One region of the Streptomyces sp. NPDC001351 genome, then DNA from elsewhere that is predicted to be linked to it. Evidence: riboswitches for the same ligand, from Rfam matches in the RefSeq annotation. Region 1 holds a riboswitch; each other region holds the start of a gene.
What was found. A riboswitch is a leader RNA that binds a small molecule or an ion and turns the genes downstream of it on or off. The one in region 1 is predicted to bind S-adenosylmethionine.
Positions count from the first base shown of each region.

Region 2: linked by a shared signal. The riboswitch ahead of ACFY1U_RS36505 (putative leader peptide) and the one ahead of ACFY1U_RS03330 (aminotransferase class V-fold PLP-dependent enzyme) in region 1 are both predicted to bind S-adenosylmethionine.
Region 3: linked by a shared signal. The riboswitch ahead of ACFY1U_RS36335 (ABC transporter substrate-binding protein) and the one ahead of ACFY1U_RS03330 (aminotransferase class V-fold PLP-dependent enzyme) in region 1 are both predicted to bind S-adenosylmethionine.

Region 1 covers NZ_JBIAWS010000001.1:729,860-734,777, reverse strand. The annotation lists gene ACFY1U_RS03340 (rhomboid family intramembrane serine protease) at 1-678, shown strand, start outside; gene ACFY1U_RS03335 (Lrp/AsnC family transcriptional regulator) at 675-956, shown strand; gene ACFY1U_RS03330 (aminotransferase class V-fold PLP-dependent enzyme) at 1,052-2,428, opposite strand; SAM riboswitch class IV at 2,591-2,707, opposite strand; gene trpD (anthranilate phosphoribosyltransferase) at 2,779-3,843, opposite strand; gene ACFY1U_RS03320 (cytochrome bc complex cytochrome b subunit) at 3,975-4,918, opposite strand, start outside.
Region 2 covers NZ_JBIAWS010000012.1:117,946-122,863, forward strand. The annotation lists gene ACFY1U_RS36485 (NtaA/DmoA family FMN-dependent monooxygenase) at 1-36, shown strand, start outside; gene ACFY1U_RS36490 (LLM class F420-dependent oxidoreductase) at 113-1,036, shown strand; gene ACFY1U_RS36495 (DUF1684 domain-containing protein) at 1,095-1,919, shown strand; gene ACFY1U_RS36500 (VOC family protein) at 2,007-2,396, shown strand; SAM riboswitch class IV at 2,481-2,593, shown strand; gene ACFY1U_RS36505 (putative leader peptide) at 2,673-2,747, shown strand; gene ACFY1U_RS36510 (ABC transporter substrate-binding protein) at 2,968-4,587, shown strand; gene ACFY1U_RS36515 (ABC transporter permease) at 4,591-4,918, shown strand, end outside.
Region 3 covers NZ_JBIAWS010000012.1:80,516-85,433, reverse strand. The annotation lists gene ACFY1U_RS36340 (ABC transporter permease) at 1-223, opposite strand, end outside; gene ACFY1U_RS36335 (ABC transporter substrate-binding protein) at 220-1,869, opposite strand; SAM riboswitch class IV at 2,129-2,237, opposite strand; gene ACFY1U_RS36330 (acyl-CoA dehydrogenase family protein) at 2,524-3,750, opposite strand; gene ACFY1U_RS36325 (Ig-like domain repeat protein) at 4,315-4,918, shown strand, end outside.

The DNA.
Region 1 (4,918 bases):
ATGACGTACACCCTGATCGCCCTGTGCTGTCTGCTCTTCGTGACCGGCCCGGCGGCCGGCCTCAATCCGGTCCACGGCTCCGGTGACGCGCTGCTCGCCGCCCAGCGCGCCTATTTCCACCGCTGGGGCGTGGTCCCGGCCGAGCTGTTCCAGGGCTCCCCCAGGGCCACCCTGACGCCCGCCACGGCCCTGTTCGTCCACGGCAGCTGGGTCCACCTGCTCGGCAACATGCTCTTCCTCTACGTCTTCGGGGCGATGACCGAGGAACGGATGGGCCGCGTCCAGTTCACGCTCTTCTACCTCGGCTGCGGCTACCTCGCCCTGCTGGGGTACGCGGCGGCCAATGCCACGTCCCAGCAGTCGCTGGTCGGCGCGTCCGGGGCGATCTCCGCGGTCCTGGGTGCGTTTCTGTACCTGTTCCCCGGGGCGCGGGTGACCAGTCTTCTGCCGTTCCTCTTCTTCCTGCCCCTGCGTTTCCCCGCCTGGATCGTGCTGCCCTTCTGGGCGGCCCTGCAGTGGCTGGCGGCCGGACAGGCGGCGACGGGACCGGGGGTGGCCTATCTGGCGCACCTGGTGGGCTTCGGCCTGGGCTTCGTCTACGCCTGGGTCCGGTTCGGCCGTACGACTAGAGTGAGATCCGCCCCAGCTCCGGCCTCCGAGGGAGAGAACCAGCCTTGATCACCGCGATCGTCCTCATCAAGACCAGCGTGGACCGGATCCCTGAGATCGCGGAGCGGATCGCTTCGCTGGAGAGCGTGAGTGAAGTCTTTTCCGTGACCGGGACGTATGACCTGATCGCCATGGTTCGCGTGAAGCAGCATGAGGATCTTGCTGACGTGATTCCCGGCAGCATCAGCAAGATCCCCGGTGTCGAGGCTACGGATACGCATGTTGCGTTTCGGACGTACTCGCAGCATGACCTTGAGGCTGCGTTTGCCATTGGGTTGGACTCGTGATCGACGCCTAGGCGTCTGCGTGGTGCGGTTCGTGTGCGACTACCGGTGCGTTGTGGCTGGTCGCGCAGTTCCCCGCGCCCCTATAGGGCGGCTGCTCAGACCGCAGGGACGCAGCGGCCGTCCTCTGTCCTGTACGTCCACTTCGCGCCGTCCGCCACCAGTTCCTTCACGGCGTTGACGAAGCGCTCGACGTGCTCGTCGGGGGTGCCCGCGCCGAAGCTGACGCGGATGGCGTTGAGGGACTTTTCGCCGGGGGCGGTCTCGGGGGAGCCGCATTCGCCCTGGGTCTGCGGGTCGCTGCCCAGGAGGGTGCGGACCAGCGGGTGGGCGCAGAAGAGGCCGTCGCGGACGCCGATGCCGTACTCGGCGGAGAGCGCGGCGGCGAAGTGCGAGCTGTTCCAGCCCTCGACGACGAAGGAGATCACGCCGACGCGCGGGGCATCGTCGCCGAAGAGGGAGAGGACCCGTACCTCGGGCACCTCGGCGAGGCCGGCCCGGACGGTGTCGATCAGGTGCTGCTCGCGGGCGACCAGGGTGTCGAAGCCGGCCTCGGTGAGCGCCTTGCAGGCCGACGCGATGGAGTAGGCGCCGATCACGTTCGGGGAGCCGGCCTCGTGGCGGGCGGCGCTGTCGTGCCACTCCACGTCCACGCCGCCGTCCTCGCGCCGGGTGACCTTGCGGCTGGCGCCGCCGCCCGCGAGGTAGGGGTCGGCGGCCTGCAGCCAGTCGGCGCGGCCGGCCAGTACGCCGGAGCCGAAGGGCGCGTACAGCTTGTGGCCGGAGAAGGCGACCCAGTCGACGTCGAGGTCCTGCACGGAGACGGGGTGGTGCGGGGCGAGTTGGGCGGCGTCCAGGACGATACGGGCGCCGTGCGCGTGGGCGGCGGCGGCCAGCTCGCGCACCGGCCACAGTTCGCCGGTGACGTTCGAGGCGCCGGTCACGCAGACCAGGGCCGGGCCCTGGCCCTCTTGAATGGATGCAGTCCGGTCGGCGAGGGCCTTCTCCAGCGTCTCGACGGCCTGCTGCGGGGTGCGCGGGGCGTTGAGGTAGGTGACCCGGGCGTCCTTCCAGGGCAGCAGCGAGGCGTGGTGCTCGGTCTCGAAGACGAAGACCTGGCAGTCGGCGGGGAGCGCGGCGGCCAGGAGGTTGAGGGAGTCCGTCGTCGACCGGGTGAAGATCAGCTGGTCGTCGGCGCGGCAGTCGAGGAACTCCGCAACGGTCCTGCGGGCGTTCTCGAAGAGGTCGGTCGACAGCTGGGAGAGGTAGCCGGCACCGCGGTGGACGCTGCCGTAGTAGGGCGCGTACGCCGCGACGTCGTCCCACACGCGCTGCAGGGCGGGGGCGCTGGCCGCGTAGTCGAGCGCCGCATAGGTGACTTCGCCGCCCGTGACGAGCGGGACGGTGACATCCCGGCCCAGAACGGGCAGCGGGGCACAAATGGCGGTGGCGGCGGCAGCGGTGGAGACAGACATGGCGGAACTCCCGTGGAGGCAGGTGGAATTCGCCCCGCGAGCGGTATGGCTCAAGCAGGGGCGTGAAAGGAAAGGGGATGCGGAGGCGGGGCTCTGCGGCCCTATCGCATTCGCTTGCTCACGGAAGGCTCCTCGACGACCAGGACCCCTGGCTTCTCGAGGGGTCCGCGCTTGCCGTAGACCTCGCTGCCTACGGCCTGGTCTTCACCCGGGGCACCCCGCCACGGACGGAGGGTTGCCGGACAGTCGGCCGGGGCCTCATGACTGTCACTCATGACCTGGACAGGAACGTACGTGAAGTGATCGCGGTCCCGCAACTCGTGTCCGCATTGCGGGACCGCACTCCCCTGCTATGCGTTGCTGGCCGCCACCCAGCGCTCCAGCGCCCGCTTCGCCGCACCGGAGTCGATCGCCTGCGCCGCCTTGTCCATGCCGGCCCGGATCTGCTCGGCCAGCGTCCCGGGACCCGGGTCGAGGGCGACGAGCGCGGCCGCCGAGTTCAGCAGGACGGCGTCCCGTACGGGGCCCTTCTCGCCGTCGAGGAGCCTGCGGGCGACCTCCGCGTTGTACGACGGGTCGCCGCCGCGCAGGGCCTCGACCGGGACCAGTTCGATGCCGACGTCACGGGGGTCGAAGGTCTCCTCGGTGACCTTGCCGTCGCGGACGATCCAGACACGTGAGGTGGCCGTCGTCGTCAGCTCGTCGAAGCCGTCGTCGCCGCGGAAGACGAGGGAGGAGTTGCCGCGCTCGGCGAGGACGCCGGCGATGAGGGGCGCCAGGCGCGGGTCGGCGACGCCCACCGCCTGGGCCCTCACCTTCGCCGGGTTGGTCAGCGGCCCGAGGGCGTTGAAGGTCGTCCGGATGCCCAACTGGCCGCGTGCGGCGGCCACATGACGCAGCGCCGGGTGGAACTTGATGGCGAAGCAGAACGTGATGCCGGCTTCCTCCGCGACCTCCGCCACCCGCTTCGGCGTCAGTTCCAGATTGACGCCCAGCTTCTCCAGCACGTCCGAGGCGCCGGACGCCGAGGAGGCGGCCCGGTTGCCGTGCTTGACGACTTTTGCGCCCGTGCCCGCGATGACGATCGCCGACATCGTGGAGATGTTCACCGTCTTCGCGCCGTCGCCGCCCGTACCGACGATGTCGACGGTCCGCCCCGGCACCTCGATCACGTTCGCGTGCTCGTACATCGTCCGGACGATCCCGGTGATCTCCTCGACGGTCTCGCCCTTGGCGCGCATCGCCACCGCGAACCCGGCGATCTGGGCGTCGGTCGCCTCACCGCGCATGATCAGGTCCATCGCCCAGGCGGTGTCGTCGGCGGTGAGGTCCTGCCCGTCCAGCAGGCCGTTCAGCAGCAGGGGCCAGGAACGGCCCGCCGCGGTGTCGCCTCCAGCGGGGGTCACAGCGCTCATACGGCCGCTCCTGGTCGTCGTAGGAGAAGAAAACGAGTGTGAGGCCACCCTATCCAGCTCAGGGCACGGAGAAGGGCCCCCGTCCGAAGATCGGACGGGGGCCCTTGCCGTGGCGTGGCGAGCCGCAGCGATCAGTGGTGGCCGTGGCCGCTCGTGATCTCCCTGTACTCCTCGACGGTCGGCTTCGGAATCTGGGACTCCTCGCCGTAGTACGCCTCGCTGAGCTTGGCGCGCAGCTTCTCGGAGCCCTTGACCTTGCGCTCGACGCCGTTCTCGTCGACCGTCGGGCCGATCTCGGCCGGCTTGTACTGCTCGTGCGCGGTGAGGGTGTGCAGGGCGTCCTGGCTGAGCGGCTCGTGCACCTCGATGAACTCACCGTGCGGCAGGCGCTTGATGATGCCGGACTCGCGGCCGTGCAGCACCTTGTCCCTGTCGCGGCGCTGGAGGCCGAGGCAGATCCGCTTGGTGGCGATGAACACGAGCACCGGCACGACGAAGAACGCGACCCGGACGAACCAGGTGATCGCATTGATCGACAGGTGGAAGTGGGTCGCCCAGAGGTCGTTGCCACCACCGACGAGCAGCACGAAGTACCAGGAGATCCACGCCGCACCGAAGGCGGTACGCGTCGGGGCGTTGCGCGGGCGGTCCAGGATGTGGTGCTCACGCTTGTCGCCGGTGACCCAGGACTCGATGAACGGGTAGACCGCGATCGCGACCAGGACCAGCGGGAAGATGATCAGCGGGATGAACACGCCCAGGACGAGCGTGTGGCCCCACAGGTTGATCTCCCAGCCCGGCATCGTACGGATCAGGCCTTCGGAGAAGCCCATGTACCAGTCGGGCTGGGCGCCGGTCGACACCTGGTCCGGACGGTACGGGCCCATGGCCCAGATCGGGTTGATCGAGGCGATCGCCGCGATGGCCGTGATGACGCCGAAGACCAGGAAGAAGAAGCCGCCGGCCTTCGCCATGTACACCGGCAGCAGCGGCATGCCGACGACGTTGTTGTTCGTCTTTCCGGGGCCCGCGAACTGCGTGTGCTTGTGGTAGAAGACCAGGATCAGGTGGCCCA
Region 2 (4,918 bases), on a different contig from region 1:
CACCGGTCCGCCCCCGACCAGCGGCAGGCGGGCTGACCACCACACACGACTGACACGAAGCTGTCACACAGGGAGCGGAATGCGGGTTCGCCGAGAATCCGTTCTGACTGTCATGACTGTGGGAGTAACCCTCAACGCATCCGACGCACCCAACCAGGTCGACGCCACCGTGCAGCTGGCCCAGGAGGCCGCGGCCGCCGGGCTGCATTCGGCCTGGTTCGGTCAGACCTTCGGCGCGGACTCACCCCAGCTCGCGGCGATCGTCGGACGCGAGGTGCCCGGACTGCAGGTGGGAACCTCCGCGATCCCCGTCTTCGGCCGCCACCCGCTGCTCGTCTCCAGCCAGGCCCAGACCGCCCAGGCCGCGACCCACGGCCGCTACCACCTCGGTCTGGCCCTGGGCACGAAACTCCTGACGCAGAGCGGCTTCGGCCTGCCCTTCGAACGCCCCATCGCCCGCCTGCGTGAATTCCTCACCGCGCTACGGCAGTTGACCGAAACCGGCACGGCCGACTTCCACGGCGAACTGCTCACCGCCACCACCCCGGTCCCGGCGCGCGTCCCGGGCGCTGAGAGCGGCGTCCCCCTGCTGGTCGCCGCGATGGGGCCGCAGGCACTGCGGGCCAGCGGGGAACTCGCGGACGGAATCCTGCCCTATCTGGCGGGACCGCGCGCCCTGGACGAACACATCGTCCCCGCCCTGACCGCCGCGGCCGAGGCGGCCGGCCGCCCCGCCCCCCGGATCGTGGCCCTGGTGCCCGGCGTGGTCACCGACGACGTGGACGCGGTGCGGGCCAAGGCCACCGAGAACCTCGCGTTCTACGAACAGATCCCGTCCTATGCCCGGGTCATCGAACTCTCCGGCGGCCGACGCGCCGCCGACCTGGCCGTGATCGGCGACGAGAAGACGGTCGAGGCCGAGGTACGGCGCTACCGCGACGCCGGCGCCACCGAGGTCGTCTTCTCGAGCACCGAGATCGCCGGCGAAGCGGACCGCCGACGCACCTGGGCGCTCCTCGGCGCACTGGCCGGCTGAGTACGCCTGTCGGGCCACCGGCCCGGCACAACGCCCTACACCCCTCCAAGGAGACCGTATGACCACCGAGGCCACCGCGACGGACCTCCAGGCCTTCACCGAGACCTGGCTGGACTGGTACCGCGCCCAGGAGACCCGGCTCGCCGACCCCCACGGGTTCCTGGCGATCACCGGCCAGCACTGGCTCGACGACCGGCCGCAGCGCTTCCCCGACGCACCCGGCGCCTGGCACACCGGCCCCGACGGAGTCGTCGTGAACCTCGACGACGGAGAGGAACTGGTCATCGACGGAACCCCGGTCCGGGGCGAACACCGCTTCGGCGTGCTTCCCGAACGCACCGACGTCCACGCGGTCTGGAAAGACGCCGTCATCGAGGTCGCCAAACGCGGCGGAAACGACATCGTGCGCCCCCGGCACCCGGACGCGCCGCTGCGCACCGCCTTCACCGGGACACCCGCCTACGCACCCGACCCCCGCTGGGCCGTGACCGGCCGCTACATCCCCTTCGACGAGCCCCGCCCGACCACCGTGGGCGCCGCCGTCGAGGGCCTGGAACACGTCTACGACGCTCCGGGCAGGGTCGAGTTCGAACTGGACGGGCAGCAGCTGTCCCTGACCGCGTTCCCCGGACGCGGCGCGGGCAGTCTGTTTCTGCTGTTCACCGACGCGACCTCCGGAGTCACCACCTACGCCGCCAACCGCTCCCTGGCCCTCGATCCGCCCGCCGCCGACGGCACCGTCGTCCTGGACTTCAACCGCGCCGCAAACCTGCCCTGCGCCTACACCGACATGGCCACCTGCCCACTGCCCCCGGCCGAAAACCGCCTGCCGGTGGCCATCGAGGCCGGCCACAAGCTTCCCGTCGAGCGCGGCGGGTCCTGAGCCGGGCTCAGTCTTGCGCAGCGTCTCCGGCGAACAGCTGCTGTGGAGACGGGAGTTCGGCGATGCGGCGCGGAGTAGCGTGTGAGCATGGCGGAGTTCAACGCTGTTCAGGTGAACCTGTGGTGCGACGACGTGGAGCGCTGCGCGGCGTTCTTCCGTCGCCTCGGCATGCCCGAGCGGTTCCGCTTTCCGCCGGACGGCGAGCCGCACCAGGTCGAAGTAGAGGCTGCCGGTGTGCGGATCGGGTTCAGCTCGGCCCGCGTGGGCGGCGCACTCTTCGGCATCGCCACGACACCCGGCGAGAACACCGAGGTCGTGTTGTGGTGCGAAGACGTCGACGGCCTGTATCGGACGGCCCTCGAAGCGGGTGGCAAGCCCCTGACGAGTCCGACCGACTCTCCGGACGGGCGGCTCCGCCATGCCTGGCTGCACGATCCCGAGGGCCACCGCGTGAAGCTCGTGCAGGAACGCGGCTGAGCTCCGCCCCGAGCACAGCCCAGGCACGGCTCGCCCCGGTTGCCGCATTGACGTACGACAAGTCCGCTCCGTACGATCACGAACGGCATTGAGTGTCAGCGTCAAGCCCTGGCTTGCTGACCGGCAACCCTCCCGCGCGGTGGGGTGCTCCAGGTGAAAGCCCGGCGGGATCATCGATGATCCTGCAAGCGCGTGGCCCCTTGAGCGGGGCCGGAGTTGGGGAGGACGGGCATGCATTGTCACAGTGATGACCTCAGTGCCTCCTTCGCCGTCGCCATGGTGTTCTCCCGGCTCTCGCGCCGCCGGCACATCGACCTGAAGCGCTCGACCAGCTGTCTCTGTCAGGCCTGACGGGCGTTCCCACCGCCGGTCGACGTCCGGCACCGGTCGTCGCCGCACCCGTCTCCGCCTGATCCGGCTCCTCTGCCGGATCCCCGCTCCCCCCCTGATCCCTGTCTGCACAGCGCTCCCCCCGCCACCGGCACCGCGCCGGCCGGGGCTGCACACACATGCACGCCCGTGCCTCGTACGGCACCCCGTGCCTGGTGACACGAGTAGGAGAAACCACTCCGTGACAGCACTTCCGGATTTCAGAACCCCTCGATGGGCAACGCTGACTGCCCTTCTCACCACCAGCGTGCTGCTGACCGCCTGCGGATCCGGCTCCGACGGCTCCGGCAGCGACAGCGGCAAGCCGAAGTCCGGCGGCACCCTGACCTTCGCGGTGGGTTCGGATGCCGGCTGCGTGGACCCACAGCAGGTCGGCAGCAACGAGAGCATCTACTCGGTACGCCAGACCGTGGACTCACTGACCGACCAGGACCCCGAGACCGGCAAGATCGTGCCGTGGCTGGCCAAGAGCTGGGACATCAACTCCGACGCCACGGAGTTCACGTTCCATCTGCGCTCGGGTGTCACCTTCAGCGACGGCTCCAAACTGACCGCGCAGGTCGTCAAGGACAACTTCGACGCGGTGCCGAAGCTCGGCGCCCTCGGCATCCTCGCCCAGGGCTATCTGAGCAGCGTCAAGAGCACCACCGCGGTGGACCCGCTCACCGTCAAGGTGACCTTCAAGCAGCCCAACGCCCAGTTCCTTCAGGCGACTTCGACCCACTCGCTGGGCATCGAGTCGTCGGCGAGCGTCAAGAAGACCCCGCAGCAGAAGTGCAGCGACGGCGTCATCGGGTCGGGGCCGTTCGTGCTGAAGCAGTACGTGCAGAACCAGTCGATCACCCTGGCCAAGCGCACCGGGTACGACTGGGGCTCCTCGCTGTGGTCCAAGAAGGGTGAGGCCTACCTGGACAAGCTGGTGTTCAAGGTCGTGCCCGAAGCGGGGGTGCGGGCCGGCAGTCTCCAGTCCGGGCAGGTGGATGCGATCAGCAGCGTCGGCAAGGCCAACGAGGCGGCGCTCAAGGGCGGCCAGGTCACCCTCCTGCGCCGGGCCAACCCGGGCGTGGTGTTCGGGTTGGGGATCAACAACTCGCGGCCCGTCCTGAAAGACGTGAAGGTGCGCCAGGCAATTCTGGCCGCCCTCGACCGCAAGCAGATCGCCGACACCGTGTTCCCGACCGGCACCAAGCCGGCGACCAGCGTCCTGGCGCACACCACGCCCGACTACACCGACCTCTCCGCGGACCTCGCCTCCGACGCGGCCAAGGCCAAGGCCCTGCTGGACGCGGCCGGTTGGAAACTCGGAAGTGACGGCATACGCGCCAAGGACGGCAAGAAGCTCAGCCTGACCATCAGCTGGTTCCCCAACGCGGCCACCAACCAGCCCGCACTGGAACTCGTCCAGCAGCAGCTGAAGGCCGTCGGGATCGACGTGACGCTCAAGCAGGGCCAGGTCAGCCAGTTCGCGACCACCCTCCAGGGCGGCGACTTCGACCTGGTGTGGGGCAACGTGACCCGCGCCGACCCCGACATCCTGCGCAGCTCCTTCTCCAGCAAGCTGGCCAACTTCTACCGTCTGCCCGCCAGTTCGCTGGACACGGTGCTGTCCGGGCAGGCCGCGACCACGGACACGGCCAAGCGCAAGCAGCTGGTGGCCGAGGCGCAGAAGCTGATCGTGCAGAACGCGTACAACGTGCCGGTGGTGGAACTCCAGACCCAGCTGGCCGTGACGAAGAAGGTGCACGGCCTCGCCTTCGACTCGGGCACCCGCATCCAGCTGCACGACACCTGGATCGGCTAGCGCATGCGCCGCTATGTGATCAAGCGTCTGGCGCAGGCGGTCGGGGTGCTGTGGGCGGCGTACACCGTGTCCTTCCTGGTGCTGGACTTCCTGCCCGGTGACCCGGTCACCGCGATGGCCGGTGCCGGGGTGGACTCGGGGGACGTCGACCCGGCCCGGCTGGCCGCGCTGCGGCACGAGTACGGCTTCGACAAGCCGATCCTGGTGCAGTACGCCGAGTATCTCGGCCGGGCGGTGCGCGGGGACTTCGGCGACGCGGTCTCCACAGGTCGCCCGGTGACCGCCACCCTGTCCGACGCACTGCCACAGACCCTCCAACTGACCGGTGCCG
Region 3 (4,918 bases), on a different contig from region 1:
GGAGTTTGGCCTGGAGCTGGTCCGGGGTGAGGCGGTCGCCGAAGGCGGCGCTGATCGGGTCGCCGGTCAGCCGCATCAGGAAGAAGACCAGGCTGACCAGGATCAGGACGGTGGGGATGATGAGGAGGAAGCGGACCACCAGGTAGCGGGCGAAGCCGTACCCGGCGGCGCCGTCGGCCGGAGAGGCGACGGCGCCGGGGGTCTCCTGCGTCAGAGCGCTCACTTCGTCGAGAGCCCCGCCCAGCGGAACTGGTACGTCGCGTCCAGCTCGTCCGGCACACCACTGATGTCGGTGCGGGTGACGATGGCGGTGGAGCCCTGGAGCAGCGGCAGCAGCGGCACCTGCGCGGCGGCCTTGTCCTGCGCCTGCTTCAGCAGCTCGGTCCGCTTCGCGGCGTCCGTCTCGGTCTCCTCCTTCTTGATCAGCGCGCGCACGGCGGAGTCGTCGTAGGCGTTGGCGACCCAGCTGTTGGCCGAGTAGAAGGGCGAGAGGTAGTTGTCGGCATCCAAGTAGTCGGCGTACCAGCCCAGTTGGTAGAGCGGGTAGAGGTGCTTGACGCGGTCCTTGCCGTACTGGGTCCACTCGGTGGACTGCAGGTTCACCTTGAACAGGCCGGTGGCCTCCAGCTGGGACTTGATCAGGGCGTACTCGTCGGCCGAGGACGAGCCGTAGTGGTCGCTGTTGTACTGGAGGTTGAGGGTGACCGGGGTGGTGACCTTCGCCGCCTTCAGCCGGGCCGCCGCCGCGGCCTTGTCGGGGCCGCCCTTCTTGTCGCCGTAGAGCGACTTGAAGGAGGGGGTGGCCCCGGTCAGGCCGTCCGGGACGGAGCTGTAGAGCGGCTGGTAGGTGTTCTTGTAGACCTGCTGGGCGAGTTGGGCCCGGTCGACGGAGTCCGCGACGGCCTGACGGACGGCGAGCGCCTTCTTCGGATCGGCGTTCTTGGTCTTGGTGCCGTACGGCTGGGTGGTGAAGTCGAAGACGATGTAGCGGATGCCGTTGCCGGAGCCGGTGTGGACCTTGATGCCCTTCTGCTTGGCGAGGTCGTCCAGGTCGGCGGTGGTGAGTGTGCGGTAGACGGCGTCGATGGTGCCCTGCTGGACGTCAAGCTTCAGGTTGCTGGCGTCGGTGTAGTACTTCAGCTGGACGTTCTTGGTCTTCGGTGTGCCCAACTGGCCCTTGTAGTCCGCGTTCGCGGTGAAGGACACCAGCGAGTTCTTGTCGTAGCTCCTGATGCCGTACGGTCCGTTCCACGGCTTGGCCGTGACGATCGCCTTGTCGTCGAGGATCTTGTCCGCGGGGAACACCTGCTCGTCCACGATGTAGCCGGCGGCCGTGGACAGTACCTGCGGGAACAGCGTGTCGTTGGCCGACTTGAGGGTGAAGACGACCGTGGTCGGGTCCGGGGCGGCGACCGAGGCGAGGTTGTACAGCAACGAGGACGGGCCGTTCTCGTCGGCGATCTTCAGGTCCCGGTCGAAGCTGAACTTGACGTCGGACGACGTCAGTTCATGGCCGTTGGCGAACTTCAGGCCCTTCCTGAGCGTGACCGTGTACTCCTTGGGCCCGGTCAGTCTGATCCCGGTGGCCAGGTCCGGGGAGACCTCCGCGGAGCCGTACTTCTGGCTGAGCAGGGTCGCGTAGACCTCGCTCTCGATGGTGCCGGACCCCGCGTCCCAGGCGCCGGCCGGGTCGAGGCTGGTGACCTGGTCGGTCGTACCGATGGTGATCGCCGCGGCGGAGCTCGCAGTGCTTCCGTCCTTGCTGCTGGTGCAGCCGGTCAGCGCCACCAGGAACGCCGTGCCCAGGGATATCGCGCCCAGGCCGGAACGAAGGGGTCTGTTCGGCGTCGGGCCGTTGTTCAGTGCCATCAGGAGTGTCTGCTTCCGCGTCAGGGGTGCGTGAGGCAGCCGTGGCACAGGTGTGCCATGGCGTGCGAGGTCACGTGAGAAAAAGGGTGGAGAGGGTCAAACGAACGGGCGGCGGGGCCGCCGCCGGCCCGGAGAGGGCGGGGTCAGCCCGTACACAGACAGCTGGACACCAGCAGCAGGTCGACATGGCGCCGGGGGCACGTCATGAAGGCTGTCGCCATGCCGTCCTCCTGGGTTCTGGCCCGCCTCGGGGCCGGTGTGAGCGCACTTGCAGAAAGAGAGATCCGCCGAGCCTTCACCTGGGGCACCCCGCTGCGTCGAGGGTTGCCGTCCGGCCAGCCAGGGCTTGATCACCGGAACTCGTAGCTCGCGCACACCGTAGATCGAACTTTCACAGGGCGTCAAGACGGCCTGGATGCAGGAACATCCGTCGACCCCGGCTGGTGCGACCCCACTGCCGTCCGCGTCGCGAGCCACTCGTGCGGATGCCGACCCGCGACGAATCCGCGGGGCGGAGTGGACTGGTAGTTGCCCAGCAATTCCTGGAGGACCGTGGGAAGTTGGGCGACAGTCCGGCGGGACTGCCGGCGTGTGATTCTCCGCGGTCGACGGCCTGTGGCCCTTGTCACTGATCCGGCGTTCCTGGTCTCCGGGTCAGGCCGGCAGGACGAACGGGGGGTGGGCACCATTGAGGAAGTAGTCCCCGGCGTCGCGGAACTGGTGGGCGACGGGCCTGTGCAAGGTGTGGGCCCGGGCGTTGCGCCAGAAGCGGTCGAGGCCCAGCCGTGCGGTTGCGGAGCGGGAGCCGACGACGTCCAGGGCGCGGCTGGTGGATTCCTGCGCGGCCCTGGAAGCGGCGGCCTCGGCCATCGTCACGTGGACTGAGATGTCCGCATACTCGTCGTAGGTGAGGTCTTCGGCGCGGGCCAGCCCGTTGTGTACGGCTGCCAGTGCCTGATCGGCGAGCGCGGCGGCGGAGCGGGTGAGGATCGTGAGTTCCCCGTAGGTGGTCAGTACGTGCGGGTCCTGGGGAGAGCCGTCCGGCCAGGAGGAGCGCCAGGACGACTGGCCCGCCCTGCTGTACTCGCGCGCTTCGGCGAGTGCGCCTTCGGCGAGGCCGAGAAGGAGTTGAACGGACAGGAGGCGCCCGATCGGCGAGGCCAGAGCGGCCGACGGTGACAGCATGTCGTCGTCGGCGGCGAGTGAGCCGAGGACATCGTGGACGGTGACGGGCACGGCGTCGAATTCCACGTCACCTCCGGCCGCGAGCCGCTGTCCGAAGGCTTCCGCGGCGTCGATCCGTACGCCGGGATGCGTGGGAGTGACGACGACGGCGACTGGTTCGCGGTCGCCCGCCCGCTCGGCCCGCACTGCGAGGCGGTCGGCGACCAGAACTCCGGTCGCGTAGCTCTGCCGGCCCTCGAGCACATAGCCCCTCCCTTTCCTGGTCAAGGTCAGTGGGAAGTCCCGAGGGGCGAAACCGCCGCCCCAACACCACTGCTCCGTCGCGGATCGGCGTTCGATCCGGGCGGCGGCGTCGGGCTCGGTGAAGCACCGCGCACTCCATGACAGGAAGTAGTGGGAGCCCAGGAGTTGGGCGATCGCGGCGTCGGTGGTGGCGATCTCCCGGACCACGGCGTACGCGGTGGGCCAGTCCGCGCCGCCTCCGCCGAGTTCGGCCGGTATGAGCAGGTTCAGCAGTCCGGATTCACGGAGTCCGGACACCTCGTCGAAGGGGGGCTTGCCCGCCTGCTCCCTGGCCGCAGCGTCGATGGCGAGGTCGTCCGCGATCTCGTGGGCCACGCGCAACCAGTGAGCGCGGCCGGGCCCGGTCGGGTCGGACGCCGAGGCGGGTGGGGACGGCGTGGTGGTAACGCCCATGGTGGTGGTCTCCTCAAGCGTCTTTGGAGTGTGACCCGTCTTTTCCTAGTAATCCGATAGGAATTATAGGGAATGTGCAGGTCGGCAAGGCGAACCTGTCTCGAAACCGGCGTATGCAAACCGGGGTAAAAGCCTCAGGTTTCGCCCATGCTGTATCGCCATGCGAGATAGTCGCCGACTTGTGTTGTCTCTGTGAAGGCCGCTGCTACTGTTCCCGCCGTGATCCGGACAATCTTCCCGGCGCTGACTCGGCGTCGCGCCGTCGATCTGATGCGTGTGGGCAGCGCCAGCTGTTGCCCGAGCGTCGCCGTGGCCTGCTGCTGAGTCGGACCGACACTCACACGCGCGCTCACTCCTCCCGGCCGTGACCCCCACGTGCGCGGGCACGCCAAGGCACTTTCCTCCCCTCCCGGACGTCCGGCCGACACCAACCGTGTCGCTTCCGGTCGTTCAACCCGCGGTCTTCCGCCTTCCCGCGCTTTCCCCTGCCCGCGTCCACCGCCTCCGCGCGCCCCCGCTCGGATGCGGCCGACCTGGCGGGCACGCCTTCCGAGGAGTTCACCCATGCGTAAGAGACGTATCTCCGCCGTGGCCACCGCCGTCGTCATCGCGACGCTCGCCACCCCGCTCGCCCTCACCTCCACCAGCGCCTACGCCGACCCGGGCGCCGGTATCACCGCCCACCAGCTCGTCGGCGTCGGTTCGGACGTCACCCAGGACGTCCTGGACGCGCTGGCCGGTGAGACCGTCAACGGCTCCAGCTACGCCTCGACCGCGGTCACCGCGGACGGCTACACCCTCGCGTCCTACGACGCGACCGAGCCGGGCACCGGCTCCACCACCTCGCAGATCCAGACGCGGACGAGCGGGCCGAAGTTCCTGCGTCCCAACGGGGCCAACGCCGGCCGCCTCGCCCTGAGCGACTCGGTCGGGGGCGGCAACTACGCGGTCTCATCGACTCAGAGCGACGGCACCGTCGGCATCCAGGACCAGATCGACTTCGCCCGCAACACCAGCGCGCCCGCCGTCTCGGGCACCGCGCTGACCGCGATCCCCTTCGCCCGCGACGCCGTGGACTACGCGGCCAAGGGCTCCGCGCTCGCCCAGCTCACCAAGCAGCAGCTGCACGACATCTACACCGGCGCGCTCACGGAGATCGGCGGGGTGA